4 regions of the Dactylosporangium sp. CA-092794 genome follow, and region 3 is predicted to be linked to each of the others. Evidence: riboswitches for the same ligand, from Rfam matches in the RefSeq annotation. Region 3 holds a riboswitch; each other region holds the start of a gene.
The links. A riboswitch is a leader RNA that binds a small molecule or an ion and turns the genes downstream of it on or off. The one in region 3 is predicted to bind cyclic di-AMP.
Positions count from the first base shown of each region.

Region 1: it holds a riboswitch for cyclic di-AMP, as region 3 does, so the genes downstream of both, ACQPXD_RS26110 (hypothetical protein) here and ACQPXD_RS05645 (NlpC/P60 family protein) in region 3, are expected to answer to the same signal.
Region 2: it holds a riboswitch for cyclic di-AMP, as region 3 does, so the genes downstream of both, ACQPXD_RS55305 (coiled-coil domain-containing protein) here and ACQPXD_RS05645 (NlpC/P60 family protein) in region 3, are expected to answer to the same signal.
Region 4: it holds a riboswitch for cyclic di-AMP, as region 3 does, so the genes downstream of both, ACQPXD_RS00390 (NlpC/P60 family protein) here and ACQPXD_RS05645 (NlpC/P60 family protein) in region 3, are expected to answer to the same signal.

Region 1 covers NZ_CP192044.1:6,182,210-6,190,282, reverse strand. The annotation lists gene ACQPXD_RS26135 (hypothetical protein) at 1-566, opposite strand, end outside; gene ACQPXD_RS26130 (RNA polymerase sigma factor) at 559-1,128, opposite strand; gene ACQPXD_RS26125 (SRPBCC family protein) at 1,281-1,754, opposite strand; gene ACQPXD_RS26120 (ArsR/SmtB family transcription factor) at 1,738-2,088, opposite strand; gene ACQPXD_RS26115 (diguanylate cyclase domain-containing protein) at 2,170-3,555, shown strand; cyclic di-AMP (ydaO/yuaA leader) riboswitch at 3,686-3,829, shown strand; gene ACQPXD_RS26110 (hypothetical protein) at 3,996-4,793, shown strand; gene ACQPXD_RS26105 (nitroreductase/quinone reductase family protein) at 4,797-5,258, opposite strand; gene ACQPXD_RS26100 (MarR family winged helix-turn-helix transcriptional regulator) at 5,255-5,779, opposite strand; gene ACQPXD_RS26095 (alkene reductase) at 5,889-6,959, shown strand; gene ACQPXD_RS26090 (EAL and HDOD domain-containing protein) at 6,941-8,073, opposite strand, start outside.
Region 2 covers NZ_CP192044.1:12,755,063-12,763,135, forward strand. The annotation lists gene ACQPXD_RS55290 (GH25 family lysozyme) at 1-514, opposite strand, end outside; gene ACQPXD_RS55295 (glycoside hydrolase family 19 protein) at 799-1,923, opposite strand; gene ACQPXD_RS55300 (Hsp70 family protein) at 2,017-4,182, opposite strand; cyclic di-AMP (ydaO/yuaA leader) riboswitch at 4,368-4,513, shown strand; gene ACQPXD_RS55305 (coiled-coil domain-containing protein) at 4,523-5,545, shown strand; gene ACQPXD_RS55310 (exopolyphosphatase) at 5,617-6,570, shown strand; gene ACQPXD_RS55315 (glycosyl hydrolase family 18 protein) at 6,607-8,034, opposite strand.
Region 3 covers NZ_CP192044.1:1,284,822-1,292,894, reverse strand. The annotation lists gene ACQPXD_RS05660 (sigma-70 family RNA polymerase sigma factor) at 1-224, shown strand, start outside; gene ACQPXD_RS05655 (Rv0361 family membrane protein) at 277-690, opposite strand; gene ACQPXD_RS05650 (methyltransferase domain-containing protein) at 745-1,527, opposite strand; gene ACQPXD_RS05645 (NlpC/P60 family protein) at 1,591-2,583, opposite strand; cyclic di-AMP (ydaO/yuaA leader) riboswitch at 2,591-2,729, opposite strand; gene ACQPXD_RS05640 (hypothetical protein) at 2,982-3,335, opposite strand; gene ACQPXD_RS05635 (hypothetical protein) at 3,449-4,621, opposite strand; gene ACQPXD_RS05630 (cyclic nucleotide-binding protein) at 4,881-8,073, opposite strand, start outside.
Region 4 covers NZ_CP192044.1:87,966-92,909, reverse strand. The annotation lists gene ACQPXD_RS00410 (hypothetical protein) at 1-358, opposite strand, end outside; tRNA gene ACQPXD_RS00405 (tRNA-Gly) at 1,377-1,447, opposite strand; gene ACQPXD_RS00400 (pyridoxamine 5'-phosphate oxidase family protein) at 1,458-1,964, opposite strand; gene dcd (dCTP deaminase) at 2,039-2,617, shown strand; gene ACQPXD_RS00390 (NlpC/P60 family protein) at 2,651-3,646, opposite strand; cyclic di-AMP (ydaO/yuaA leader) riboswitch at 3,658-3,789, opposite strand; gene ACQPXD_RS00385 (LamG-like jellyroll fold domain-containing protein) at 3,899-4,723, opposite strand.

The DNA of each region.
Region 1 (8,073 bases), 4.9 Mb from region 3:
GCCGGCGTGATCGGCCAGACCGTCGCGAAGCCCGGCTCGAACCGGCCGTTGCCCTCCGCCACGTCGACCAGGTAGAGCCCGTCGACCGCCAGCGGCGGGCAGCCGGAATCCCGGTCGGAGACGCTGAACGACCGGTCCTGCAGGGCCAGTTCCCAGGCGACGGCGCACTGCGACGGTACCGGCAGCACCGGGCCCGCGGTGACCGTCGACGCCGGCGACCCGCCCGGCGAGGCGATGACGCTCGGCAGCGTCGACGGCCGTCCGCCGACCGGCGCCCCGCCGCCGGCGCCGAGCAGGCGGGTGGCGATCGTGGCGCCGGAGAGGACCACGAGCATCGCCGCCGCGACCGCGCCGGCCATCACCAAGCCGCCGCGGCGGCGTGGCGGCCGGTGCCCGTGCGGCCGCGGAGCGGGCCGGTCGGGCCGCAGCTCGATGGGGCGCGGGTCCGCCGGGCCGGAGGCGGCGCGGTGCACCTCGTCGAGCAGGCCGGCGGGCGCGTCGCCGCCGCCGTCGACGCCGTACGCGCGGCGCAGCAGGGCGCGGGCGGGGTCGGTCTGGTCAGGCATCGTCGCTCGCCTCCGTCAGTTGCTGGTACCGGCGTACGTAGGGCTGCAGCAGCCGCCGCACCTCGGCGACGTGGCTGCGCACGGTGGACTCGGCGATGTCGAGGTAGCTCGCGATCTGCGCGTAGCTGTCGTCGTTCAGGAAGTACAGCAGCGCCACCTGCCGCCGGCGCACCGGCTGGGCGTCGATGACCGCCCGCACGGCCCGTTCCAGGCTGAGCCGGTCGGTGACGCGGTCCAGGCCGGGGTCCTCCCGGGCGACCTCGCGGGCCTCGTCGAGCGGCTCGAGCCGGGCGCGGGCCAGCGCGTCCCGGCGCACGTAGTTCTTGGCGGTGGTCAGCACGTACGCCCGGCGCTGCACGTTGTCGAGGTGCGGCAGGCCGGCCCAGCGCTCCAGGATGCGGGCGAAGCTCTCGGCGACCGCTTCCCGGCCCAGCTCGGCCCCGGCGAACGCGGTCATCACGTGCAGCACGGAGGCCGCGTTGGCCGCGTAGAACTCGGTGAAGCCGGGCGGTGCGAGCCCGGCGTCGGGCAGTTCGACGGCTTGCGGCCGATCGTCGATCATCCACGCTCCCTCGGTCGAGGTCTGTGCCGGTGGGAGCGATGAGCGACCGATACTGTCCACTGCTGTGACGTACGTCATGCACCAGACCGCCACTCAGGGGGTGAGGCGCGGTTCAACCACGTCGTCGGCGGAGGTGTAGAGGACCACGGTCTTCATGCGGGCTGTCCCGCCACCCGGGCGAACGTCTCCAGGATGCCGGTCCAGGCGCCGGGCTGCTCGAAGGTCTCACGCATCTTGGCCGCGTCCGCGCCGAAGGCGGCGAGGTCGCGGTGCTCCAGCCGCACGCGGGTCCGGCCGGGCGCCACCTCCTCGAACCGGACGTCCACCGTCGTCACCAGGTCGTCGTGGTACTTCCAGTCGGCGCCGATCTGCCAGGTCACCACCAGCCGGGCGGGCGGGTCCCACACGGCCACGACGCCGGTGCAGGTTTCCGAGCCGTCCTGGTGCACGGTGTACCACCGGCCGCCGCTGCGCGGTTCGATGATGACCCGCTCGATCGGCGCGTCGCCGATGTGGTGGCTGCCCGGCCACCACGACGTCATGTCCGCGGTGAAGATCTCGAACGCGCGCTCGCGGCCGGCGCCGACCACGACCTCGCGGCGGACGGCCTCAACTGTCTCGATCATCGGTGTCGCCTTCCCCTGCCTCGTCCTGCGCCGTCTCCCGCTCGACCCGCTGCTGGAATGCCGCCAGGGAGCGCGCCCACATGCCGTCCAGGTGTGCGCGCAGCGCGGCGACGCCCTCCGGGTCGGCCTGGTAGAGCCGGCGCGTGCCCTCCTGGCGGTCGGTCACCAGCCCCACGTCCTTGAGCACCTTCAGGTGCTGCGAGACGGCGGGCCGGCTGATCGGCAGCACCTCGGCCAGCCGGCCGACGGGCATCGGCCCGTCGGAGAGCCGATCGAGGATCGACTGCCGCATCGGGTCACCGAGCGCGACCAGCATCGCGGTTATGTTCGCCATGACGAACCGTAAGCTACCACTTACCAAGGCCGCCGACAAGCGGTTCTCTTCAGCCTCGCGGCCCGTGGCCGATGGAATGGCGTGTCCCGTTTCGCTGTGGTCGCGGCCGTCGGGGCGCGGCTGCACAACGTCGCGCAGGACGAGGGCCGGGCGCTGGAGTACCTGATCGGCCAGCTCGCCGCCGAGGTGCCCCACCGCTGCGTGGCGGGCACGCTGGTGCCGGCCGACGGGACCGAGCCGCTGGTGCGCGTGGCGGGCCCGGATCAGAACTCGGCCACCGCCATGGCCCTGCGCCGCGCCGCCGTGGCCGCGCTGGACGAGCGGGCCATGACTCGTACCCCCGCGGAGAACCGGGCGGCGGGCGCGGTGATCGCGAAGATCCTGACGCGCGGGCGGATCGTCGGCACGCTCGCGGTGCAGGCCCCCGGCAGCGGCCCGATGGCGGCCGGCGACGCCGAGTTCGTGGAGGCGGTCGCCGCGGTGGCCGCGACCGGCCTGGAGCACGGCCGGGCGCTGCTGGCCACGCTGGAGCTGCTCGACGACGCCCGCCGGCAGAGCGACCTGCTCGACGCCATCTCCGACGCGGTCATCTCGTGCAGCCCGGACAACGTCATCGACTCGTGGAACGCGGGCGCCGAACGCCTCTACGGCTACCCGGCCGGCGACGCGGTCGGCTGCGACCTGTTCGCGTTGCTGGCCACCACCTGCTGCACCGAGGACGGTGACGAGATCGGGATACGCCAGGTGCTCGACGACCTCGACGCCGCCGGCCGCTGGAGCGGCGAGCTGCGCGAGCGCCGCTACGACGGCGCCCCGCTCACGGTCCTGTCCTCGGTCTCCACCCTCACCGGTCCCGACGGCGGCCGCGCCGGCTTCGTCTACGTCAACCGCGACGTCACCGAGCAGCGCCTCCAGGAGCACGCCGCGTCCCACGACGCCCTGACCGGCCTGCCCAACCGCCGCCGCCTGGTCAACCGCATCCACGACGCCGCCGGCCGGGTCCACCGCGGCGGCGGTCCCATGGCGGTGCTGTTCCTGGACCTCAACGGCTTCAAGCCGGTCAACGACCGGCACGGCCACGCCGCCGGCGACGAGCTGCTCGTCGTCGTCGCCGGCCGCCTCGTCAACACGGTCCGCGGCACGGATTTCGTGGCCCGCGTGGGCGGTGACGAGTTCGTGGTACTGCTGGAGCAGATCGGTTCCGCCGACCGCATTCCGGCCGTCCTGGGCCGCATCCTCGACGCCGTCGCCGAGCCGGTGACCCTGTCCTCGTCGACCGAGGTCAGCGTGGCCACCAGCATCGGCGTCATGGTGGTGGAAACGGCCGACGAGGCCGCCGTCGACCCCGAGCGCCTGGTCGAACTCGCCGACCAGGCCATGTACCGCGCCAAGCGCCGGCCGGGCCGCGTCGCCTTCGCCGACGACAAGCGCGACGCCCAGTGGCTCGAGGAGACTCCCGGCCGCTGACGCCGCACTGCGCAATGCCGGGGTGCGGGTGGCGTCGTGGCAGTTCCGATCTAGGGCTTCACCTGCGGTTATGTAACCGTTATGGTCATGGGGTTCGCTGCGCTGGTTGTCGCCGATCGAGGGTGACGGCGCGGCGGACCCGCCGAGTCGTGCTCGAACGAGCCGGGGAACCAGGCACCACTGGGGTGAATCCGAGCGGCCACGCGCCGCGAGGTAGGGCGATCCTCCCGCCCGAATCCGTCAGCTAACCCGGTAGGCGGCATCGGAAGGAGCACCACATGCAGCCCCTCGAGTGGCGCCACGCCTCGACCCGCGACCCCGCCGACCGGCCGGCCCGTCAGGGACACCGCCCGCTCCGGTAACCGCGGCACCCACCGCACCGCAACCGTCCCCTGTGGACGGTCGATGGGTCGTGCCCTGAACAGTCTGTCGAGGTACCCGTGCAAACCCCACCATCCGGCGGGCGGCGAGCCCCCCGCCACCTGCGTCACGGCCGGCGCGGCCGGCACACGGCGGTCCGGTCGCGGATCGGCCGGCACCGGGCCGCGGCCCTCGTCGTGTTCGCGGCCATCGGCGCGCTGTTCGTCATCGGCTCGCCCGGCGGCCCGCCGGACATCGCGGCCCGGGCCGAGCCGGCGGTGCGCAGCGACACCGAGCGGGTCCTGGAGGCCGAGCGCCGCGCGTCCCGCGGCGGCGGCCGCACCGGCGATCAGCCCAGCCGCTCACCGTCGGCCGCACCGACCGCGTCGCCGACCGGCGGCAAGACGCCCGCGGCGCCGGGATCGGCCTCGCCGCCGGCCGTCATCGCCGCGGTCGGCGGGCTGACCCGGGCCGAGATGAACAACGCCGTCACGATCATCCGCGCCGGGCAGGCACTGGACCTGCCACAGCGGGGATTCGTCGTGGCCATCGCCACCGCGCTGCAGGAGAGCCACCTGCACAACCTGGCCAACGCCAACGTTCCGGCGTCGCTCAGCCTGCCCAACGAGGGGGTCGGCAGCGACCACGACTCGGTCGGCCTGTTCCAGCAGCGGCCGAGCTGGGGCACCGTCGCCCAGCTGATGAACCCGGCCGAGGCCGCCCGCCGGTTCTACGCGGCGCTGGTCCAGGTCTCCGGCTGGGAGCAGCTGGCGGTGACCGTGGCGGCGCAGACGGTGCAGGTGTCGGCGTTCCCGGACGCCTACGCCCAATGGCAGTCGCTCGCCGAGCAGATCGTCGCCGCCGTCGTGCCCGGATAGGTCTTACTCCTGGGCGGTCAGGCGGATGACCGGCAGTTCGCGGTCGGTCTTGTGCTGATACTGGCCGAACCGGGGCGCGGCGGTGGTGATCTGCTGCCAGGCCTGCTCGCGCTCCGCTCCGTGGAGTTGCTCGGCGGTCACGGCGATGACCTGCCCGCCGACTTCGATGCGGACGTTGCCGGGGTCGGCGGCGAGGTTGTAATACCACGCCGGGTTGTCCACGGCGCCGTTGGCGGACGCGACGATGAGCCAGCTGCCGTCGGGTCCGGGGAACCAGCCGACCGGGTTGGTGCGCTCGACGCCGCTGCGGCGGCCGATGGTGGTGAGGACCAGGGCGTTGAAGCCCATCATCGTGCCGCCGCTCGAGCGGCGCATGCGCCTGGCCATCAGCGTGTTCATCCAGCGCATGAGCCGGCCGTTGGGCTGACGGCCGCCGCGGGTTCCTCGTCGGGCGTCGAAGCTCATGGTGTTTCTCCTCGGCAGTGTGTCGGAGCGGATTGGGATGGCTGGGGGCAGGTGGCGTCTCGGTGTGCGGCATACGGATCGGGGCGGCGGCCGTCCACGCTGTCGTCGAGGAGGCGCTCGAGGAGCGGCGCGAGGATCTTACGCTCGGCGTCGGTCAGCCGGCGCAGGATCATGTTGTCCTCGGCCACCGCCGCGGAGATCTGGTCGCGCAGGGCCGCGCCGGAGTCGGTGAGGGCGAGCAGCTTGACCCGGCGGTCCTCGCCCGGAACCCGGGTCACCAGGCCGCGTTGTTCCATCTGGTCGGCCAGGTTGGTGATGTAGGAGCGGTCGCAGGCGAGCTGCTCGGCCAGGTCCCGCATGGGGGCCGGGGTGCGCAGCTGCACGATCGCCCGCGCGAGGTGCACGGGCAGACCGAACGAGGCCACCGTGGCGGCGAAGTCGGCCTTCGCCCGCTCGGCGATGTCGACCAGCAGCTGCGCCAGCCGACCGGCCTCGGCGAAGCGGGCCTCGTGGTCTGTCATGTACCCCACATTACTGCACCGGCTCAATAGTTGACTCACTCACGCATCCCACTACAGTGGCAGATGCGTGACTCACTCAACAATCGATCGAGTCAAGGAGCGAAGCTCAGTGACCACCGCATTCGACCCGTTCCGCCTGGGCGGCGTGGACCTGGCCAACCGGATCGTCATGGCCCCGATGACCCGCAGCCGGGCCCACGGCCAGGGCACGACCCCGACCGACCTGATGGCCGAGTACTACGCCCAGCGCGCCGGCGCCGGTCTGATCGTGACCGAGGGCACCCAGCCCTCGGTCGTCGGGCAGGGCTACCCCGACACGCCCGGCCTGCACTCGGCCGAGCAGGTCGTCGCCTGGCGGCAGGTCACGGACGCCGTGCACCGGGCCGGTGGCGTGATCTTCGCGCAGCTCATGCACACCGGCCGGATCGGCGACGCCGGCCTGCTGCCCGGTGACCTGGTCCCCGTCGGCCCGTCGGCGGTCGCCCCGCAGGGCGAGGTCTACACCCACGAGGGGCCCAAGCCGTTCCAGGCGCCGCGGGCGCTGACCGAGGCGGACATCGCGCAGACCATCGACGACTTCGCGCGGGCCGCCCGCAACGCCATTGACGCCGGGTTCGACGGCGTCGAGCTGCACGGCGCCAACGGCTATCTGATCCACCAGTTCCTGTCGTCGAACGCCAACCGGCGCACCGACGGCTGGGGCGGCACGATCGAGGGACGGGTCCGGTTCGCCGCCGCCGTCACCACCGCGGTGGCCGGCGCGATCGGCGGGGACAAGGTGGGGCTGCGCGTCTCGCCCGGCAACCCGCTGCACGACATCGCCGAGGACGACCTGGAGCAGACCTACAAGACCCTGGTGTCCGGCATCGCCGAGCTGGGCCTGGCATACCTGCACATCATGGAGTCCCCCGGCCGGCGGGCCCTCACCACCGGCCTGCGCGCCCAGTGGCCGGCCGCGCTGATCCTCAACCCGAACACGCACCCGGCGCCGACCGGCCCCGACGCGCTGGCGCTGGTCGAGGACGGCACCGCCGACCTGATCTCCTTCGGCGCGCTGTTCCTGGCCAATCCGGATCTGCCCGCCCGGCTGGCCGCCGGCGGCCCGTTCAACACCCCGGACCGGACCTCGTTCTTCGGCGGCGACCACCGCGGTTACACCGACTACCCGCCGCTGGCCTGAGCGCCCCGGTCCGGCCCCGACAACGCCAGCGCGCGCAGCTGGGTCTCGGGGCGGTCGGGCAGGTCCGGGCCCAGCTCGGCGAGCACGGCGTTGGTCCAGCGCAGCGCCGACAGGTAGGTCGCGCCGATGGCGGCCCGGTCGGCCGGCGAGGCCGCGGCGGCCGGCGCGGTGCAGGCGCGGGCGGCGGCCAGCACGGCGCTCAGCGGGCTGTCGTCGCCGCGCAGGGCGCGGAGCAGTTCGCCGCTCAGCGGCAGGCCGGCGACGACCTTGTCCATCGGCACGCCGAAGTGGTCGGCGATCGCGGTGAGCAGGCCGCCCAGGTACGCCTCGTCGGCGTGGCCCCGCGCGGCCGGGAAGGCCGGGTCGTCGGTCAGCAACTGGCACAGCCGGGCCCGGACCAGGATGCTCGCCAGCTGCTCGTGGCCGGCCGTGCCCAGGTCGGAGACGAGCATCAGGGTCACCCACTGGCGCAGCCGGTTCAGGCCCATCGCGATGATGGCCTCGCGGACCGACGAGACGGTGCGGGTCAGGCCGAAGGTGGCCGCGTTGGTGGCGCGCAGCAGCCGGGTGCTCAGGCCGGCGTCCTGGCTGACGAGGGCCACGACCTCGGCGAGGTCGACGTCGTCCGCGCCGAGGGCGGACAGTACCCGCAGGCGGGCGACCCGGCCGGGGGTCAGCGCGACCGCCGAGTCCACGTGCGGGCGGCCCAGGATGTGGCCCTGAAACAGGTTGAAGCCCAGCTCGAAGGCCAGGCGCAGGGCCTCGGTGGTCTCCAGGCGCACGGCGACCAGCTGCACGTGGTTGTACCGGCGGCACAGCTCGACGCAGGCGCACACGCCGGCCTCGTCGGCGGCCAGCATGTCGATCTTCACGTAGGTGGCGTACGGCAGCAGGGCCTCGCGCGGGCTGCCGGCCGTGAAGTGGTCCAGCGCCACGGTGAAGCCCCGTTCGACCAGGACCGTCAGGCCGGCCACCAGCTCCTCGTCGACGTCGAGCTCGGCGGGCACCTCGAGCACGGCCTGGCTGTAGTCGAAGGGCAGCGGCAGCCGGCCGGTCAGGAACGACCGGGTCACGTTGAGGAAGCACACCCGGCCGCCGGTCAGCTCGTCCAGGC
Region 2 (8,073 bases), 1.5 Mb from region 3:
AGGCGTGGATCCAGGCGACCATCTCGGCCGGGGTCAGGCCGTAGCAGTCGGGGAGTTTCAGCGACGAATACGGCCATTCCAGATCGAGGAACGGGACGAGTGTCTGCGCGTCGTTGCGCCACTCCGCGTGGTCGATGAAGAAGTTGGCCTCCCCCACCGGGTCGCGCAGATCCGGCCGGCCGAACGCATAGGCACCGGTCAGCAGGCCCGCGGCCTTTGCCGCGACGTTGTCGTCGTGGAAGTACGGATTCGTGTAGAACTGCCCCTCGCTCGCCTTCACGTAGGCGAACTTGACGCCGCTCGCGGCGACGCCGGGCCAGTCGATCGGGAATTGCGAATGGTCGTGGCTGGACACATCGACGCCGAGCACCGAATACCCGGCCGGCGCGCCGGGCACGCCCGGGGCGACGGCGCTCGCGCGGAGGCCGGACGAGCGCGAGCCGGCCTGGGCGTGCCCGCCGGTGTCGTCGGGCGACTGGGCCGACGCCGTGCCGATCGCGGCGACCGCGCACAAACCACTGACGATCGCGACAATACGGACCAACCTGCGAGACGGCGTCTGTTTCAGCCGGCCGGGCCGGACATGGCGACCACGCCGAGAATCGGCGCCGTCACGCAGCGGCATTTTCACATCAACCCCCATGATTGCGTTGACTATGAGCCGTCGGACAACACAATGTACGCAACGGCCGCGCATTCATGGGACCCCCACCCCGGCTTTTATTCAGTGCCATTTCGCATAGGCGCCGGCGGCAACCCCCGGGCCGGGGTCGCCGCCGGCGCGACGCGCGTGGAGAGCTAGCAGCTGAGCGAGCCGCCGCCGACGCCCACGCCGAGGATCGACACGAACCGCTGGTAGGCCGACACGCGGCTCTGGACCTGGGCCGGGTTGCGGCCGCCGCACTCCAGGCTGCCGTTGATGCTGCGGATCGTCTCGCCGAAGCCGGCGCCGTTGACCATCGCGTTGTGCGGGGTCATTGTGCCGGGGCCGCTCTGGGTGTTCCAGTACCACAGCGCGGTCTTCCAGGCGACGGCCGGATCGGTCTGCACCAGGTTCGGGTTGTGCAGCAGGTCGATGCCCAGCGCGTCACCCGCGGCCTTGTAGTTGAAGTTCCAGCTCAGCTGGATCGGGCCGCGGCCGTAGTAGGCGGCCTGGCCGGCCGGGCAGCCGTAGGACTGGCTCGCATCGCAGTACGCCGGGTAGTTGGCCGTGTTCTGCTCGACGACGTAGACCAGGCCGCCGGTCTCGTGGTTGACGTTGGCCAGGAAGGCGGCGGCCTCCTGCTTGCGCTGCTCGTCGGAGCCGGTACCGGCGAAGGCGGGGTAGGCGGAGAGCGCGGCGACCAGGCCCGAGTACGTGTAGAAGGAGTTCCGGCTCGGGAACATCTGGTTGAACTGCGCTTCGCTGACGACGAAGGACCCACCGGACGAAGGCGGGGCCGTGGAGCCGCCGCCGGAGCCGGAGCCGCCGCCGGAGCCCGAGCAGGAGTACGGGTCCCAGTACCAGGTCGAGATGACCGGGCTGTACCCCGGATTGTCGTGCTCGGCGATGTAGAACTGCCCGTCGGTGAACTTCACGATGTCACCGGCGGCGTAGTTCTGGCCCTGCGCCCAGGCCGGGAAGCTGCACCCGCCCGCCGTGCCGGTCTGCGCCGGCGGGTTCGGCTGCTGGCCGCCGCCGCCGCACGCGCCCTGGTCCTGCCACACGCCGCTGCTACCGGGCGGCGCCTCGTTCTGCGTCCACCACTTCGCCTGATAGTTGTGGCCGTCGTGGGACACCGTGGCGCCGTTGGTGTAGACCGCCGTCGCCTGCCACGCGGCGGCGCACGAGGCGGCCGAGGCGGGCATGATGTTGAACACCGCGACGATGCCGCTCACCACGGCCATGACGGCGATCATCGCCAGCCCGTGCACTCTCGACACGCTTGATCACTCCCTTGGATCCGTTTGTGACAAACACATCCGACCAGGAGTTGGCGATAAAGGCAGTGAACATCATCGGTTTATGAAGAAGATTTACGGAAGGCTTGAACCGGCCCGGCGGGAGCGCAGGTAGGACGGGATCGCGATGCCGAGGCCGACGCCCAGCGTCACCAGCAGCTCGGGCCAGGCCAGACCGTCGGAGGAGAACAGCCTCCAGTAGGGCATGGTCAGCGTGTAGATCGTCCCGGGGCGGAGGATCTCGAGGAGCATCAGCAGCAGCGCGAGCGCACCGGCCGCGACCGCCAGCGCCCGGGCGGCCAGGCGCAGGCGGGCCCGGCCGGCCACCCAGCCGCGCAGCGCGGCGCCGGCGAGCAGCCACGGGCCGACCGACAGCAGCAGGCCCAGGGTGAAGGCGGCGTACCACGACATCGCCCCGCCGTAGAAGGCGACGCCGCTGATCGGGCTCACCAGATAGATACGGTCGTGGATGAAGTCGTGCTGGCGGTAGATCTGCCTCGTGTCCGTGGCGAGCAGGAGCGCGGCGCCGGCCGCCGCCCACAGCACCGCCCAGATCCAGCGAGGCCGTCCGGCCGGCGGGTCGATGGCGTCGCGCCGGGGCGGGCGCACCAGGAGCACGGCGGCGCCGGCGACGAGCGCGACCGCGAAGACGACGAAGGTCCACGCCACGCCCTCCGAAAAGAGGACGTAGGAGTCCGCCAGCCGGAAGGGGGTGCCGTCGGCGAACCGCAGCGCGGGGCCGGGAAGGGTCACCGTCCCCCCGGCGACCAGGACGGCCAGCCCGCCGCCGATGGCGATCAGGGCCGGGATCAGCGCGCGGTAGGCGGGCAGCGCCGAGCGGCCGGCCGCCGCCACCGTGAGCGTCATGGCGAGCAGCACCAGCAGCGGCTTCGGGGTGAAGGGCGCGAAGAAACCCGTCTGGATGGGCGGGTAGTTGATGTGGTCGAGGACCCGGGTGCCGAGCAGCCCCAGGACGACGATCGCGCCGATCACGGCGAGCAGCCAGTTCACCCTGCGCCGCCGCGGCGCGACCGGCGCTTCCGCGACAACGACGACGGGTTCGTCCGCTACGACAACGGGCTCTTCCGCGACAACAACGGGCGCTGCCGCGACGACAACGGGCGCTTCCGCGACGACAACGACGGGCGCTTCGGCAACAACGTCGGCGACGACAACGGGAGCAGTAGGGGCGGCCAGCAGGCTGCCCAGGGCCACCACCAGCTCGGGCTGCTCCAGGACCACCGGCGCCACGCCGAGCGCGCGGTGCAGCAGCGTGGCCACGAGCGGCACCCGGCTGGCCCCGCCGACCAGGAACACGCCGGCCAGCCGGTCCGCGCTCACGCCGCTGGTGAACATCGTCGCGGTGGTGAGCGTGACCGTGCGGTCCAGCCAGGGGCGGGCCAGGATCTCGAACTCCGTGCGGGTCAGGTGCAGGTCGACGTCGAACAGCGGCACCGCGATCCCGCCCGCGGTGGCCCGGCTGAGCAGCTCCTTCACCGCGCGGGCGTCCTCCCACAGGGCCCGGCGGTGGCGGCGGTCGGGGGTGCTCTGCGGCGCCTCCAGGCGCTTCCAGAGCTCCGCGTCGCCACCCGTGACCTGCCGGCCGACCCAGTCCACGATCGTCGCGTCGAGGTCGACGCCGCCGACGTCGTCCAGGCCCTGGGCGGCCACGACCTCCCAGTCCGTGCCCGAGCGGCGGACCACGCTGATGTCGAAGGTGCCGCCGCCGAAGTCGTACACCACGATGGCGTGGCCGTCCGGCACGTGGTGACCGAGGACGGTCGTGAAGTACATCGCGGCGGCGACCGGCTCGGCGACCAGCGCGACGGCGGGCAGGCCGGCCCGTGCGGCCGCGTCGAGCAGCAGCGAGCGCCGCTGCGGGCCCCAGCCGGTGGGGTGGGTCAGCACGGTGGCCTCGATCGGGCGGCCGGCGGCGCGCGTGGCCTCGTCGGCGACCCGGCGCAGCACCGCCGCGACGAGCTCGACCACCCGCACGTCGCGGCCGCCGAGGAAGAGCGCGACGTCGTCGATGCGGCGCTTCGGGTGCGGCTCATAGGCGGCCGGGTCGAGCCGGGCGCTGCGCTCGGCGTCACGCCCCGTGAGCAGCGCGCCACCCGGGTCCGCGAAGACGGCCGAGGGCAGCAGCGGGGAGGCGTCGAACAGCAGCGCGTCGCTGCGGCCGTCGGGCCGTGACAGAACCGCGACGGTGTGCGAGGTACCGAAGTCGACGCCCAGCCTCATGGCCGTGGACGTTACGGCGCACGGAAGCGCAGCAGCAGCGACCGTTCGGACGTGATGTGAGTCACTATCGGCGACCACCGGCGAGGTTGCGGGAATGTCCGCCCAAACGGTGCGGTGCGCAATTTCGATGCCCTGGGTACAGTGACGGACGGTCACGTCCATGCGGGCACCGCCCCCGGTGCCGGGCGTGGCTGCCGCCTAATCGCCGCACCGTGGCGAGCCGGGGACCCACCGTAATGTTGGGGTGAATCTACCCTCCTCGCGAGGGTGGTAGGGGTCGTTCCGTCCCGAACCCGTCAGCTAACTCGGTCGGCGGCCGACGGAAGGAACAACGACCCAGATGTCATCGCGACATCCCTACCGGCGCGTCATCGTCGCGCTGCTGGCCGCTTGTGTGCTCGCGGGGCTGACCGCCACGCCCGCCTCCGCCGAGCCGGGCGGCGACACCGGGGACGAGGGCGCCGGCGCCAATCCGACGCTGGGCTCCGTCCTGGAGGACACCACCCGCGCCTGGACCGACGCCAAGGCCCGCTTCGACGCCTCCGTGCAGCACCAGGCGCAGCTCACCCAGCAGCTGCAGGCGACCGAGGCCCAGCTGGCGAACATCCAGGAGCAGGTGTCCGCGATCGCCGTCGCGGCCTACCGCACCGGTCCCCTGTCCACGTTCGCCGCGCTGATGGACTCCGGCAGCCCGGACAGCTTCGCCGAGCGGGCCGGCTCCATCAACGAGATCGCCCACCACAACGACAACCTGCTGCACCAGCTCAAGCTGCTCAAGGAGAACCAGGCGGCGCAGAAGCAGGCCCTCGACGACGAGGTCGCCACGCAGCAGCAACAGGTCCAGACCATGGAGCAGCAGAAGAAGGAGGCGGAGAAGGCGCTCGCCCTGGCCGGCGGCCCGAGTAAGGGCTTCGTCAGCGCCAACCTACCGCTCGCCGAGCCGACGCCGCGCAACGCCAACGGCTCGCTGCCCAAGGAGTCGTGCAGCGTCAACGACCCCACCACCACCGGCTGCATCACGCCGCGCATGCTGCACGCCATGCAGCAGGCACAGGCGGCGGGCTTCAAGCGGTTCGTGTCGTGCTTCCGCCCCAGCGGGCCGTATGAGCACCCGAAGGGCCGCGCGTGCGACTTCTCGGTGCAGACCAAGTCCGGCTTCGGCGGGGTCGCCTCGGGCGACGACTTCGTCTACGGCAGCACGCTCGCGGCCTACTTCGTGAAGAACGCCGACCGCCTCGGCGTCATGTACGTCATCTGGTTCAAACAGATCTGGACCCCGGCGGCCGGCTGGCACCACTACAGCGGCGTGGCCGGCGACCCGTCCAGCGATCACACGAACCACGTTCACCTGTCGATCCTGTAATCCTCACGTAGTCGGGCGGCCGGTCGATAAGGCTCTTGTCGACCGGCCGTCGCGCGCTTGGGGGATTCACCGTGAAGTACCGTCTCGTGACCCGCAGCGACTTCGACGGACTGGTCTGCGCCGTGCTGCTGCGCCACCTGGGCCTCATCGGCGACATCACGTTCGTGCACCCCAAGGACGTTCAGGACGGCGCCGTCGACGTGGGCCCGACGGACATCCTGACGAACCTGCCGTATGCCCCCGGCGCGCACCTGGTCTTCGACCACCACCACTCGGAGACCCTGCGGACCGGCGGCACCGCCACCAACCACGTGATCGACCCGGCGGCCCCGTCGGCGGCCCGGGTGATCTACGACCACTTCGGCGGCGGGGAGCGCTTCCCGCACGTCTCGGACGAGCTGATGGAGGCGGTGGACCAGGCCGACTCGGCGCAGTACCACATCGACGACATCCTGCACCCGAAGGGCTGGACGCTGCTGAACTTCCTGATGGACAGCCGCACCGGGCTGGGCCGGTTCCGTCAGTTCCGCATCTCCAACTACCAGCTGATGATGCAGCTCATCGACGCGTGCATCGACCACCAGGACGTGCAGGAGATCCTGGCGCTGCCCGACGTGGCCGAGCGGGCGGAGCTCTTCCGCGAGCAGCAGGAGCTCTTCGTCGACCAGGTGCGCCGGGTGTCCCGTATGCACGGCGACGTGGTCGTGGTCGACCTGCGCGCGGAGGAGGTCATCTTCGCCGGCAACCGGTTCATGGTCTACGCCCTGTTCCCCGAGGCCCGGGTGTCGATCCACGTGATCTGGGGCAAGCAGAAGCTCAACACCGTCTTCGCGGTGGGCAGATCCATCCTGGACCGCAGCTCGCCCACCGATATCGGGTCGGTGATGCTGCGGTACGGCGGGGGCGGCCACCTCGCGGCCGGCACCTGCCAGGTCTCGCACGACGCCGCCGAGCGCGTGCTGGCCGAGCTCATCGACCAGGTCGGCGCCCCGATGACCTCCGCCGCCCGCCGCGGCGGGGCGTGATCGAGGCGGCGACCACACCCCACCGCGGAGCGGTGGTTACGGCAGAGTCCAGCGCTGGTTGGCGCCGGCGAAGCAGTCCCAGATCTGCAGGCGCGCGCCGTCGGCCGAGCTGTTGTCGGTGACGTCGAGGCACTTGTTCGACACGGGGTTGCGCAAGGTGCTGTTCGAGGTGTTGTACTGCCAGACCTGCGCACCGGAGCCGTTGCAGTCCCAGAGCTGGATCTTCGTGCCGTTCGCCGTGCCGGCGGAGGTCACGTCCATGCACTTGCCCAGGGCGCGCAGCGTGCCGTCGGCGGCCACCGTCCAGTTCTGCGCGGTGGTGCCGTTGCAGGTGTAGAGCTGGATCGCCGTGCCGTTGGCGGTCGACGCGGCGGCCACGTCGGCGCACTTGCCGGCCAGGCCGGTGATCCGGCCCGTGCGGCCCGACGGCGGGGTGGTCGGCGGGGTGCCGCCGCCGGTGGCCGTCTCGTAGATCGCGTTCACCAGCGAGTTGGCGCCGGTGGCGTCCTGGGACATCTCCCAGAACATGATCCCGCCGCCGTTGGCCATGGCCCACTGCGTCTTGCGCTTGACCGTCGGGATGCCGTTGTAGCACTCGTTGGAGCCGTTGACCGTGGTGCAGTCCCGGTTGGCGTTGGCCGGGTCGCGGGAGACGAGGTCAGCGAAGGTGTAGTACCCGGGCCGGGAGTAGAACGGCACGCCGATGACGGCCTTGCCGGCCGGCAGGCCGCGGCTCTTCCAGCCGTTGACCGCGTTGACCGACCAGTCGTAGTTCGCGTGCGGGCTGCCGCCGTCGTAGGTCATGATGTTGAGCCAGTCGACGTAGCCGAACACGGCCGGCTGCACGCCGCCGGTGGTGCCGCCCTCCGACACCACGGCCGCGGTCAGCAGCTTGCCCCGGCTGTGCATGGCGGTGCTGAGCTGGGACATGAGCGCGGTGTAGTTGTTGGCGGAGGTACCCGGGTCCGGGTACTCCCAGTCGATGTCAACGCCGTCGAGGCTGTACTGGTTGACGAAGTTGACGACGTTGTTGACGAACGCGGTCCGCGCGGTGGCGTTGCCGGCGAGGGCCTCGAAGGCGGAGTCGTTGCCGTCGTTCCAGCCGCCGATCGAGATCGACACCTTCACCCCGGCGGCGTGGCCCTGGGACACGATCGACTGCAGTTTCGACGGGTTGTCCAGCCCCTGCAGGCTGCCGTTGCTGTTGGGCAGGATGAACGCGTAGTTGATGTGGGTCAGCTTGGTGTACTGGATGGCGTTGGCGCTGCCGGCCCAGGACGGCATGTAGCCGATGCTCTTGAAGCCGTTGGGCAGCGTGGCCGCGTTCGCGGCGGGCTGGGCGGCGAGGACGACCGCCACGCCGGCCGCGGCGGTGGCGGCGGCGACGGCCGCCGCGGTGAAGGCCGATCGGCGCGTCCGGCGAGGTCCGGAGCGGGCGGTCCCGGACTCCGAGTGGGAGGACATCGGTGCTCCTTCGGGTGGTGGACCGGCGCGGAGCACGGT
Region 3 (8,073 bases):
CCGCCCTGGAGCGGCAGCGGATCGAGGGCCTGCTCAACCACCTCGACGACCGGTCGGCCGGCATCATGCGGGCCCGCTACGGCCTCGAAGACGGCCGGGAGCACTCGCTGACCGAGGTGGCGACGCGGTTCTCGCTCTCCCGGGAGCGGATCCGCCAGCTGGAGATCCAGGCGCTCGGCCGGCTGCGCGAGCTGGCCCGGGCCGAGGGCCTCCAGGCGGCATAACCCTAGACAGCACAAAGCCCCGGGTCGGCCCGACCCGGGGCTTTTCCGTGCCTCAGTAGGGGTTGCCGCACACCTTCCAGGCGCCGCCCTCTTTGGTCATCGGCAGCGTGCGACTGTCCTTCGAGCCGTTCTTGTAGGTGATGGAGGCGGTGATCGAGGCCGTCTCGTTGCCGTCAGTGTTGCTGTACGAGCCGCCGAAGCCGAGATCATGCGAGGCCGGGGCGTGCTGCTCGACGAACGACGCGAAGGTCTCCGGGCCGTAGCTCTCCCGCGCCGAGTCGCACAGCATCTGGTAGGCGGCCTGGTTGTTGCCGCCCTCCAGCGCGGTCAGGAAGTCCCCGGCCGCCGCCTTGGGCTCCTTGAGGCCGGCGTTGACGAAGAAGAACACCGCGGCCGCGCCACCCCCGCAGCAGACGAGGACGAACCCGAGCACGCTGAAAATGATGATCTTGGCTGTTTTACTCACGCGCGCCAGCGTACGAGCGTCGATCTTCGCCGGGTGTAAGTCACCCGACGCGGATCAAGCCCGATGCCCGACCACAAACAGCCGCGGGAAGGGCAGGATCGTGCCGAAGGGCTCCCGGGGGTACCCCCGGCGCAGCTCCTGCCGGACCTCCGCGGTGAACTCCTCGCGGTCGTCGCCGGACAGCGCGTCGAGGTAGGGCCGCAGGCCGGTGCCCTTGAACCACTCGAACACCGGGTCGTCGCCCGGTAGCACGTGGTAGTAGGTCGTCTCCCAGGCGTCGACGGTCAGCCCGGCCGCCGAGAGCAGCCGGACGTACTCCGCGGCGGGCAGCACCGGCGTCGCCGACCGCGGCCCGATGGCGCCGGCCGCGCCGCCCAGCAGCCCCGCCCACCGCGGCCGGGCCGCGATGCCGCCGAAACCGGGGTCGAACGTCGAGACCGGCACCTGGAAGGCGAGCGTGCCGCCGTCGTCGAGCCCGGCCGCCCAGGCCGGCAGCAGCGTCTCGTGGTCGTCGACCCACTGCAGGGAGGCATTGGCCACGATGACGTCCACGGACCCGCGCTGCGGCCGCCACTGCCCGGCGTCGCCGAGCTGGAACCGCAGCTGCGCGGTCTGGCGCTCGCTCGCCGCGACGATCATGTCCGGCGAGGAGTCGATGCCCAGCACGGCCGCGTCGCTCCACCGCTCGGCCAGCGTCGCGGTCATCGTGCCCGGCCCGCACCCGAGGTCCACCACCGCGACGGCCTGCGTCGTCGGGATGCGGGCGACGAGTTCCCGGAACGGCCGCGCCCGCTCCTCGGCGAACCGGTTGTACTGCTGCGGATCCCACGACGCCATGCCCTCAATGATGAGGGGCCGCGAACCGTCACGGTCCGCGGCCCCTCACGCCGTGCCGGCGGGTCAGGCCCTCACGCGGCCGTACCCGTAGATGCTGTCGACGCCGATCGGCGCATACTGCACGACCGTGCCGGTGTGCGGCGCGTGGATGATCGTGTCGTTGCCGACGTAGATGCCGACGTGCCCGAGCCCGTTGTAGAAGACGAGGTCACCCGGGGCCAGCGAGCCGCGCGGAATGTGTGCGACCTGGCTCCACTGGCTGGCCGCGTTGTGCGGCAGCGTCACGCCGGCCTGCTTCCACGCCGCCATCGTCAGGCCGGAGCAGTCGTAGCTGCTCGGCCCGGCGGCACCCCACTTGTAGGGCTTGCCCAGCTGCGCCTTGGCGAAGTTCACCGCGGTGCCGGCCTTGCCGGAGACGGCGGGCAGGTTGCCCGGGTCGGTCTTCGGCGGGTTGACCTTCTTCGAACCGGCGGCGGTGGCCTTCTTCTGCAGGTCCTCGAACTTCTTGACGTCGCCCTCGATCTTCTTGCGCTGGTTCTCGAGGTCGGCCTTCTGCGTGTTCTGCGCGGCGATCGTCTGGTCGAGCTGCTTTTTCTCGTCGTCGACCTTCGACTTCGCGGACCTGAAGTCGTCAATGCTCTTCTGCTGGTTGCGGGTGATCTGCTGCAGCATCGAGAGCTGGTCCATGAGCGAGTCGGACGACTGGGCGCCGAGCACGATCGACAGGCTGCGCAGATTGCCGGTGGACGACTTGAAGGCGGCGACCGCCAGCTCCTCCACGCCGGCGTTGGCGGCGTTCAGGCCGTCTTCCAGCGGCTTGAGCTTCGCCTCCAGCTCGGTCGACTTGGCCTGGGAGGCCGCGAGGTCGATGTTGAGCTTGTTCCACGCCTCGATGGTGGCCTCGAGGTCCTGGTTCGACTTGTCGAGCTGGGCCTCGATCTCGGCGAGCGTTGGATCGGCGTGCGCGACCGTGGCGGGTGCCAGCACGACGATCGATGCGGCGGCGGCCAGCACGGCCTGCAGCAACGGTCGGCGGGCACGATGTCCAGTGGACAAGGAATGACCCTTCTGCAACGACCGCCTACCGGGTTAGCTGACGGGTTCGGGCGAGAAGAGAGCGCCCTACCGCGACGTTGCGGATTCACCCCATGATTACTCTGGGTCCCCGGTTCGATGCGTGCGGTTCACGGCATGAATCGACGCGCAGAACTCGATTCGGCGGCGCTTGCCCGGCGCCGTCCGGGGTGGACGGCGGACTGCCGAGCAGGCCAGGGCCTAACTTAACGTGATCACCGGCGGCGCGAAAGGCGTGCGTCGCCTTCAATATATAAAGCACCTAAAAGTCCGGATTACCCCCGGTTGACTTTGCGCATCGGACAGTGACAATGCGCCGAGAACGGCGCCGGCCGGTGCGCTCGATCACACCGGCCGGCGCTGGATATGAGCATCCGCGGTCAGTTGGCCGCATACGGGTTGACTTCTTCGTGCATGTCCGTCATGAACTGCGACCACATGTCGCTCTCGTCCGGGTCGGCGCCGACCAGGTCGTAGTGGCCGTCCAGGAAGTCGGTGTCGAGCTGCCAGTCGGGCAGGTCGGGGTCCGGCTCGTCGAGCTGGAGCGGCTCGTCGTGCTGGCCGGGGTCCACGAAGTCGCCGTAGTGCGGGTCGGTGATGTCGTGGGCGCCGTCGGTACCGTCGGAAAAATCGTGGTGATCGAAGTGGTGGTCGGCCAGGACATGCTCGACTCCGCCGTCGTGGTCGACGTGGAGATCGTGCTCCATGCCCCAGTCGAGGTCAAAGTCGCTCATAACCTGCTCCCGGTTCCTTCAGTAGCCCCGGTGGGGGTACCTCTAGAACGGTAGGGGCCGATCCGAGCGGCCTGCTCCCCGAAACGTGCCACCTCGTTTCGAGGCAAACGGTTTTATCGGGTTCGGCGGTCCAGCCAGCCGTCGCCGTTGACGTCCTCGTAGCGGGCGTCCATCACGCCGTCGTGGTTGGTGTCGATCTCCGAGGAGTTGATCAGCCCGTCGCGGTCGGTGTCGTGGCCGATGAACTCCGCGCGTCCGTCCCCGTCGGTGTCGACCACGATGTCGACGCCGCCGTCGGCCCGGTTGACGTAGGTGTGCTGGTCCCAGCGGCCGTCGCCGTCCCAGTCCACGCGGGTGTGGTAGCCGTCGGTCGGCGCCTGGCCCGGCACCTGCGCGTGCGCGGCCTGCTGCACGAGGCCGCCCATGCCGCCGGCGATGCCACCCTGGCCCGCAGGGCCGAATCCACCCTGGCCCGGCTGGCCCGCGCCGCCCTGGCCCGGCTGCTCCAGCAGATGGGCGAAGCCGCCCCCGATGCCGCCGCCCTGCCCCTGGTGCTGCTCGAAGCCCGACAGCCCGCCGGCCGCGCTCCCGGCCACTCCCCCGGCGCCGCCCTGCCCCTGGTACTGGTCGAAACCCGACAGCCCGCCGGCCACTCCCCCGGCGCCGCCCGCGCCGAACCCGGCCAGGCTCCCGGCCGCGCCGCCCGCCCCGCCGGCCGGCGGCTCGTGCGGGGTGCCGCCCGTGCCGCCCGCGTAGGTGCTGGACTGGTACACGGTGCCCGAGGAGCGGACCTCGCTGTGGTACTCGGTGTACGACTCCTGGTGGCTCTCGACGTGCACCTCCTCGAGCCCGGAGGCGGCGTGCCGGCCGCCCTGCGCCGCGTCCTGGACGTGCTGCGCGAGGGACGGGGACTCGAGCCCGCCCGCGCCGCCGCCCGCGGGCGCCGCGTGCCGGCCGCCGGCCTGCTCGACGATGTCGTGCATGCGGTGGCCGACCCCGGCCGCGCCGCTACCGCCCAGCGCGTGACCGCTCACGCCGCCGTGGCCGTGCAGCGCGTCGCCCAGCCCGGTGCCGATCGAGGAGAGCACGCCGAACATGCTCGCCTTGCTCGTGCGCTGCTCGACGTGCGTCTGCCCGCCGGCGTCACCGAGCTGTGCGTGCAGGATGTCCAGTTCGTCCGGTGTGAGGTGGTACCCGGCCAGGGCCCCCTGCGGATCGGCCGCCAGCCGGGCCTTGAACCCGGGATCGCCGAGCAGTCGCTCCAGCACCTCGTCGAAGTCGGACATCGCTTCCCCCATCTCGGACTTTCGGTCGAGCTCAGTCGAGCTCAGGCATCGGAATCGGCTGCGGCCGCGGCCGACAGGTCCCGCACTGCACCGCATCCTCCACGACGAGCCCCTCGGCCCGCCCGCGGCGTTGCGACCGGTGCACCTCCAGCAGGTAGGGGCCGAACTTCGCGTGGTCCTCGCACAGCCCACGCCCGCAGAACCGGCACGACCCCCGCGCCGCCTTGGCGCAGAACCAACAAAGCACAGTCTCTCCTGTTCAGGTAATAACGATGCATTCGCCGACGGCCACCGAGGCGCTGCCCGCCCTCGATACGTTGCCCGCGGCATCCTGGACGACGGCGGTGATCGTGAGCGTTTCCGCACCGGCCGCCCCCGCGAACGGTCCGACCGAGGCCGACCATTTTCCGCTGCCGCCGGAGTATTTCAACGACTGGGTCCGGCCCTCGAACGTGTAGGTCAGCGAGCGGATCGTGACACCCGCGGCGCCGGAGTTGTCCGAGCCGACGATCGTCACGCTCGACGTCGACGAGGACGGCGTCGGCGGGTCGCCGTAGTAGCACGGCCCGCCGTTCCAGGTGCGGTAGATGCTGCTCGGCGCGGCGCGGACCGTCACGGTCGGCGGCGTCGTGTCCGGCGGCGGGCCGGCGCTCGTGGTCGGCGGGGCGCCGGTGGTCGGCGGCGGTGGGCCGGCGGTGGTGGGCGGCGGCGCGCCGGGGGTGGTCTTGGTCGGCGTGGGGGTCGGGGTCTTCGTGGGCGTGCCCGTCGGCGTCGCCTCCGCGGATGCCGAGGCCGAGGCGGACGGGGAGTCGCTCGGGCTCGGGGACTCCGACGGGGTGTCCGTCGGCGACGGCGGGAGCGTCGGGGTGTCGCCCGGCTTCGGCAGGGCCACGCCGTCGCCGCAGGTCAGGTCGGCTCCCCGGTCCGGGGTGACCGCCGTGCCGTGCTGCCGGACCACGCCGCGGCCGACCTCCGGCTCGTTGCCCGCGCTCAGCGCGAAGCGGGCGGAGCCCTCGGTGGTCACGTCGCCGACGGTGAGGCGCAGCGGCTTGAACGCGGTCGTCGTGCTCGTCGTGTCGACCAGCAGGCGGCCGGCGTCGAGGGTGAGCGCCGCGGTCGGCTCGATCGGGGCCTGCTGCCCGCTGACCAGGTCGCCGATCTGCACGCTGACGCCCGCGCACAGCACCGTGGCGCTGCCGCCGCGGAAGGTCAGGGTGGCCGTGGAGCGGGGGTTGAGCCGGACCGAGTCGCCGTGCTGGACGTACAGCTTGGCGTTGCGGCCCAGCGCGTGCTCGACGCCGCCCAGCCGGACCGTCGCCCCGCCCCGCGTGACGGTGACCAGGGCGTTGTCGGTGGGCATCTCGGCCCACACCGGGCCGGTGAACAGGTTGGCGCCGGTGAGCAACAGGGCGAAGAGCAGCAGGAGTACCAGCAGCCACCAGAGCTTGCGCTCGAAGCGGCGGTCCACGCTGTCGTCGGCGGGCGGCGGCGGCCCGGGCGGGGCGGCCAGCGGCGGATAGGTCGACGGCGGGTGCGCGCCGGCGAGCGGGCGCCGTCCGCCGCCGGGCACCGCGCCGGCCGCGCGGCCGAGCAGCAGCGGCAGGCCGGCGACCGCGGGCAGCAGCCAGGCCCGGGCGGGCGTGCGGGCGGTGGCGATCTGGCCGGGCGAGCCGTCGCCGAACGGGCCGATCATCGAGCCGCGGTGCAGCTCGGTGCCCTCGGGCAGCTGCAGCGACCCGGACTCGATGACCACGGCGTCGTTGCCGGTGCGCAGCACGACCGGCTGGCCCGGCCCGAGGTGCATCGGGCGGGCCCGGCTGATCAGGCCGAGGCGGTCCTCCGGGCTCAGGTACATCAGCGCCGGGGTCTCGCCGACGAGCCGCTCCAGCTCCGCCCGCTCCACCGGCGGCGGTCCGGGCAGCGGGCCGACCGCGGCGGCCACCGAGGACGACGGGATGGCGAGCAGCGTGGTGCCGGCGGTGAGCCAGCTCAGCGCGGCCGGGGCGCCGGTCAGGGCGTTGGCCAGGCCGACGACGCCGCCGCGGCCCACCCGCTCGCGGACGGTGCCGGTCGGGTCGCCCGGGCGGCGGGCCTCCAGCGCGCCGTCGACGACGACGAAGACCGAGGGCTGCGCGGCGCCGGCGAAGACCAGCTGCTCGCCGGTGCGCGGGTGCACCCAGCGGGCGTGGCCGGCGAGCTGGGCGAGCGCCTCCGGCGGCAGGTTGGACAGCACCGACGAGCTCAGCGCGGCGAACCGGCGCGGCTCGTCGCGCACCAGCCGGCGCTCGCCGAGCCGGTCCCGCAGCCGCCGGCCGCGGCGGCGCAGCCAGCCGAAGAAGAGATACACCAGCGGCGCGAGCAGGCCCACGACGATCACGGCCAGCAGCGCCCGGGCCGCCCACCCGGCGTTCCACAGGCCGGTGACGACGCCGGCGACGCGGTCGGTGTACACCCGGTACATCAGGTTGACGGCGACGGCGATCCAGATCACCGCGAGCATGCCGTAGAGCGCGACCAGGCGACCCTCGCGGTCCAGGTCGGCGAAGCGCGGCGGGCGGCGGCGCAGGCGGGCCAGCACCCAGGCCAGGCCCCGGGCCCGCAGGTTGGGCACCTCGAGCCAGTCCATCAGCAGGTAGTACCCGTCGAGCGCCATGAACGGGTTGAGGTTGAACAGGGCGTTGAGGTACCACGCGAACGCCAGCTTGAACGTCCACGGCTGCAGCTCCGGGAAGAACACGCCCACGATCTGGCACGCGCCGGCGAGGATCAGGCCGGTCGCCGGGCCGGCGATGGTGGTGACCAGGCGGGCCCGCCGGCCGGCCATCCACACGTCGGTGGTGTCCACGAAGACGGAGGGGATCCCGAAGTACACCAGAAATCCGGCAACCGGGACTCTTCGGCCGGCGTGTTTGGCGCCCAGCGCGTGCCCCAGCTCGTGGCAGGCCAGCGCGAAGACGTTGAGGCCGAGCAGGACGAGGGCGCCGGCGAGGTACGAATCGTTGGTGAGGAACACCGACTGGTCGGCGCGGAACCAGTTCCACCCGAACACGCCCAGCCCGGCCAGCGCGACGAGGCCGGCCAGCACCGCGAACACGCGGGTGAAGAACAGCCGGCCGCCCGCCTTGTAGAGGAACGTGACGACCGGGTCGACCTTCGCGAGCACGACCCGGCGGCCCTGCGCGGTGGCCACCAGCCCCTTGCCGAGCCGGATCGGCCACGGACGGCGATGGACCCGCTGCAGCCGGTGGAAGGCGTCGACGGGCAGCTCGTCGAGCATCCGGTTGCCGGCCAGGTCGGCCACGATCCGGGTCACCTGGTCGGGGGCGAGCCGGCCGGAGATCCGGGCGAACTCGGCGACCAGCCGCGCCACGGTCCTGGTGCCGTCCATGGCCCGCGCGAGCCGGAACTCCTCGGGCGAGAGCCGCAGGTAGCTCGACTCGCCGCTGTCGGGC
Region 4 (4,944 bases), 1.2 Mb from region 3:
CAAAGACGACGCCGTCGAAGTCCGCCCGGAAGGGCCGGATGGCGATGTTGCAGTAGGTGACTGCCCCAAGGTTCGACAGCCAGCCCGACAGCACCTGTTCGGCTCGTTCGACGACTGCAGGGCTGTCGGCCCTGACGCCGGCGAACCATATGTCCGAGCCCATGTGATGCCCACTGTCGTCGAAGCGATGGAGAACCGCATAGATCCGCTGTTGGTGACGCCAATCACGCCCCAGGGTGACGCCTTCTTGGTACGCGCCAGTGACGTCAGCGAAGAACTGTCCGCCTTCATGCCGTCCGATGCGGTCGGTGCGATAGTCAGGCATGTACTTGATCGGGATGACTTCCGGGAGCCGCACAGCGCGGATCGTAGCCAGTCTGGAGACGACGGTTGGATGTAGGAGTCGGCGGCCTTGAGCGTGGCTGGGGGCGCCGCGCTTCTCCCGGCTCCTTCACTCCCCCGGCACCGCCCGGCGCCACCCGGGAACCGGCGCTGCTGGCCGCCGTGCCCGCCGGCGACCGAGCGGTGCCCGGCCTGCGCGCCCCAACGCCCCGGGGCGGCCGCGATCGGCAATCACGTCCCACCCGTCGGGCGCCGCGGCCCGCGAGGCACGCCGCAGCGGCCGGAAGTCTCCGTGATCATGCGCAACCCTGCATCGACACCAACGGTTTTTCATGATCGCGGAGTGGTGATGTACCCCTGTGTACCGAAAGTCTCCGGGATCATGGCAACCCGGTGTGCGGTCAGTACGGGCATCATGATCACGGAGACATACGTCCGGCTCGGCGGCGCTGATGACCGCTCGTGCCCCCGCCGGCAGCCACCGGCACCCAGTCTGCGTCGGCCGCCGGCGGCCGACATCAACCAAGCACGATCAGGCGCTAGCCTCATACACCACACCAGCGGACGTGATCAGCCCCGCGGTAGAGTTCCAGCCCCGCCCGGCGGCCGCCAATCTCGACGACCCGCTGAACCGCGATGCCCTCATCGCGCGCGTCGACCTGCGATCCTGTCGCAGCCCGGCCAGCATGGGGCACTCCTCGACGCCGAGACCCTGGACAAGGTCATCGCCGACCGGTTCAAGGCGTTGGCGATGCGGAGCCGTCCCGAGCGGCCTGGAGTGATCTCACGAAACCTGCCGCAATGGCCCCCAGGCGCCCCCACCATCAGCAGCGCAGCCGACAGTGGACCAACCTGGACCGCCAACGGCACGGCAACTGCGAACAATGACCGAACCCCAGAGAGCAACCCACCCCGGAGGCCGGCCCACCCCGGCGGAGAGCGCCCACCCACCGTGGGGTCTGGGGCTCGGCCCCAGGAAAAATGGCGAGATCCCCAGGTTCGCGCTCTCGGCGAACAAGGGGATCCCAGGATCGAGCGGGTGAAGGGAATCGAACCCTCACTGTCAGCTTGGGAAGCTGATGTTCTGCCATTGAACTACACCCGCGAGGCGACGCCTACTGTACCGAATCCGCGGGCGTCGTGCACGGGCCATTTTGCCTTCGGCGTGGCACGTGGGGTTGGGTGGCCTTCCAGACCGTGTGGGTGGCGGTGGTTGGTGTGTCGTGGTGGACCAGCAAGGCGAGGTCGACGGTCAGCTCGTAGAGCCTCCAGTCGATGCCCGGGGCGGCGCGCATCGTGGTGGCCAGGTGGGCGGTCAGCGGGGCGTCGGTGACCGGCACGGCGCGGCCGGACAGGTAGGCCTCGTCGTCCGAGTCGGTCGACGGGAAGCTGTGCAGTGCGTATCGGCCGTCGCGGTCCAGGTCGTGGCGCTTCGGGGAGGGCAGCACGAAGCAGAACAGGCCGGCGTCGGTGATGACCGGGGAGACCGGGTGGAGGCGCGGAGCGCCGTCCGGGCGGACGGTGGCCAGGTAGCCCAGGCCCGGGCCGTACTGGCAGATCAGCGTGCGGATGGCCGCGGCGAGGGAGGGCTCGGCCGCGGCGAAGTGGGCCCACGATGCCATGGGTCAAATCTACTCGTACATGTGTACGATAGAGGCGAATTTCACCAACCAGGGTCGCAACGTAACCTCGTAGGGTGCTGCTTTCGGACCGTGACCTCAGCAAGGAGCTCGAAGGCGGGCAGTTGCGCCTCGAGCCGTTCGACCAGGCGCTGGTGCAGCCGTCCAGCATCGACGTGCGGCTCGACCGGTGGTTCCGGGTGTTCAACAACCACCTGTATACCCACATTGATCCGGCGATCCAGCAGGACGAGCTCACGTCGATGGTCGAGGTCGACGACGGGGAGCCGTTCGTGCTGCACCCCGGGGAATTCGTGCTCGCGTCCACGCTCGAGGTGATCACGCTCGGGGATCAGCTGGCCGGGCGGCTGGAGGGGAAGTCCAGTCTCGGGCGGCTCGGCCTGCTGACGCACTCGACGGCTGGGTTCATCGACCCCGGGTTCTCCGGGCACGTGACGCTGGAGCTGTCCAACGTGGCGAACCTGCCGATCCGGCTGTGGCCGGGCATGAAGATCGGGCAGCTGTGCATCTTCCGGCTGTCGTCGCCGTCCGAGCACCCGTATGGCTCGGCGGTCTACGGCTCGCGCTACCAAGGGCAGCGCGGGCCCACGCCGAGCCGCTCGTGGCAGAACTGGCGAACGTGGCCGACACGCTGAAAGGGCGGGCCCGGTAGGCCCGCCCCCTGCAATCTATGCGACTCTGCCGTACCCGTTGATCGGTTCTGAATCGATCTTTTTCATCTGTACCGGTTCGCTGGCGTTGGGTGCGTGGACCATCCAGCCGCCGCCGACATACAGCCCGACGTGATGTCGGTCGCCGTAGAAGAACACCAGGTCGCCGGGTTTGAGGTCGGCTCGCGATACGCGCTTGGTGTCCGAGTACTGCCACTGCGTGTAGTGCCGCAGCGTGTAGCCGGCCTGCTTCCAGGAATACAGCGTGAGCCCGGAGCAGTCGAAGGTCTTCGGGCCCTCGGTGCCGAACACATACGGCTTGCCGATCTGCGCGCACGCCACCTGGGCCGCCTTCGCGCCCGGGCCGCCGAAGTACTCGACGGGGCAGGCCACGGGGCGCAGGTTGCCGGTGCTGCCGCTCGAGCCATACGCCTTGACGCGCATGTCGTTGAGCGCCTTGATCTCGCCGTTGATCTGCTGTTCCTGCTTCGCGAGCGCGGCCTCCTGCTCGGCCTGCTGCGCGACGAGCTGGTCGATCGGGCCCTTCTGGGCGTCATACTGCTGCTTGGCCGTCAGCACGTCCTGGATCCGCGCCTGCTCGTCCTTCGCCAGCATGTTGAGCATCGTCATCTGGTCGATGAACGTGTCCGGCGAACCCGTGGTGAGCATCGCGTCGAGCTTGGACACGCGGCCGGTCTTGTACTGCAGCACCGCGAACGCGCTCACCTTGTCGAAGGCGGCGTCGACCTGCTGGCGCAGGGGCGCGATCTGCGCCTCGAGCTGCTTCTGCTTGGTCTGGTTGCTGGCGAGCTGGCTCTTGAGCAGGTTGTGCTGCTCAATGATCGGCTCGATCTCGTTCCACTTGTCGTCGATCTGCTTCTCGATCTCGGCCGGGGTCGGATCCGCGTGCGCGAGCCCCGTGATCCCGACGGCGAGGGACAGGCCGCCGAGGATCGCGACAAGAAGCCTGACCGGACGGCTGGGCCACCTCGTCCACCTCAGATGGGTCTCCACCGAGGAGTTACTCCTTCTTCCGTGGCCGCCTACCGGGTTAGCTGACGGGTTCGGGCGGGAAGGTCGCCCTACCGCAAATGCGGATTCACCCCGATGGTGCGCGTGGGTCCCCGGCTCCGATATCGACTCGGCGGCGCCGACCGGTGCGCCCGTGCTGGGTGCGGACATCCGGCCGACGGGGATTCACGTTAAGGGTGAGCCGTTCCCAGGTTCAAGTCAGTGCGCGATTCTTGTCCGATTCGTCCGGAAAGGTCACGCGTATCGAGTGACGTACACATCATCGATTACACCGACGAACTGGTCGTTGTTCGCGCTCGTTCCCTTGCCGCCAATACACAGCGGATCCTCGTTCACTATGGACAGTGACGAAGGAATTGCGGTGCGTCCCTCCTCGGCCCCGTCCACAGCGACCGTGAGCAGTGTGTTACCGCGCGAACACGCGATCCGGTGCCACCGCCCGTCAGCGACGGACCGCGATGCCAACGCTACGAAAATGGCATCCGAACGGGCGCCGACAATCACGCAGCTCGGCCTTCCCGCCACCCCGTCGATCTGCAGCTTGAACTGACTGTCACCGACCGAGAACCCTTTTTGCACCACATTGGCGCCCTTGGAAGTCTCATCGGCCTTGACAAGGACACTCGCGCCATAGCCGAACGATCCGCGGCCGGGATTGAGAAAGCCGGCCGGACCGCTCTGCAGGATCGCACGAGCGCAACTGTCCGCACCGTAATGCTCACACCGGGCCGGAAACCGCACCGCGAGTCCGCCGTCGTGCGCCACCGCGGCCAGCTCACCGCCCTCGGCCCGCCGCGCCCGCAGCTCCAGCCGCCCGTCGGCGTCCCGGACCGGTTCGCCGAGCCCGCCGTCGAAGGTATACCGGACCGCCGCCGTCCCACCCCGACCCGGCGGCCGCGACGAGGCCGTAGGGCCACCCGAGGGAATCCCCGGCGCCGTGCCGGACGCGAAGGGCACCGCCGACGTAACGCCGGTCGCCGGCTCCCCGAGGCCCCGCCCGGCGAAGAACGCCGATCGCTGCCCCGCCCAGCCGGCCAGCCCGACAACCAGCACGATCACGGCACACAGCCATAACCGTCGTCGTCGGTGCATAACCGGACATGATGCCGCGAACCATCGACCGCCGCCGCGGTTCCGGCCCGCGGTAACCCGCCAGCATGAATATGGCTCGGACCGCGTCACTCACCGACCGTTGCTCCCGCCAGACACCGGGCCGGGGCCTGCCTCAAGGGCGGCCCCGGCCCTGCCAGGTCCGCGGTGCCAAAACCAAAAGTGCCAAG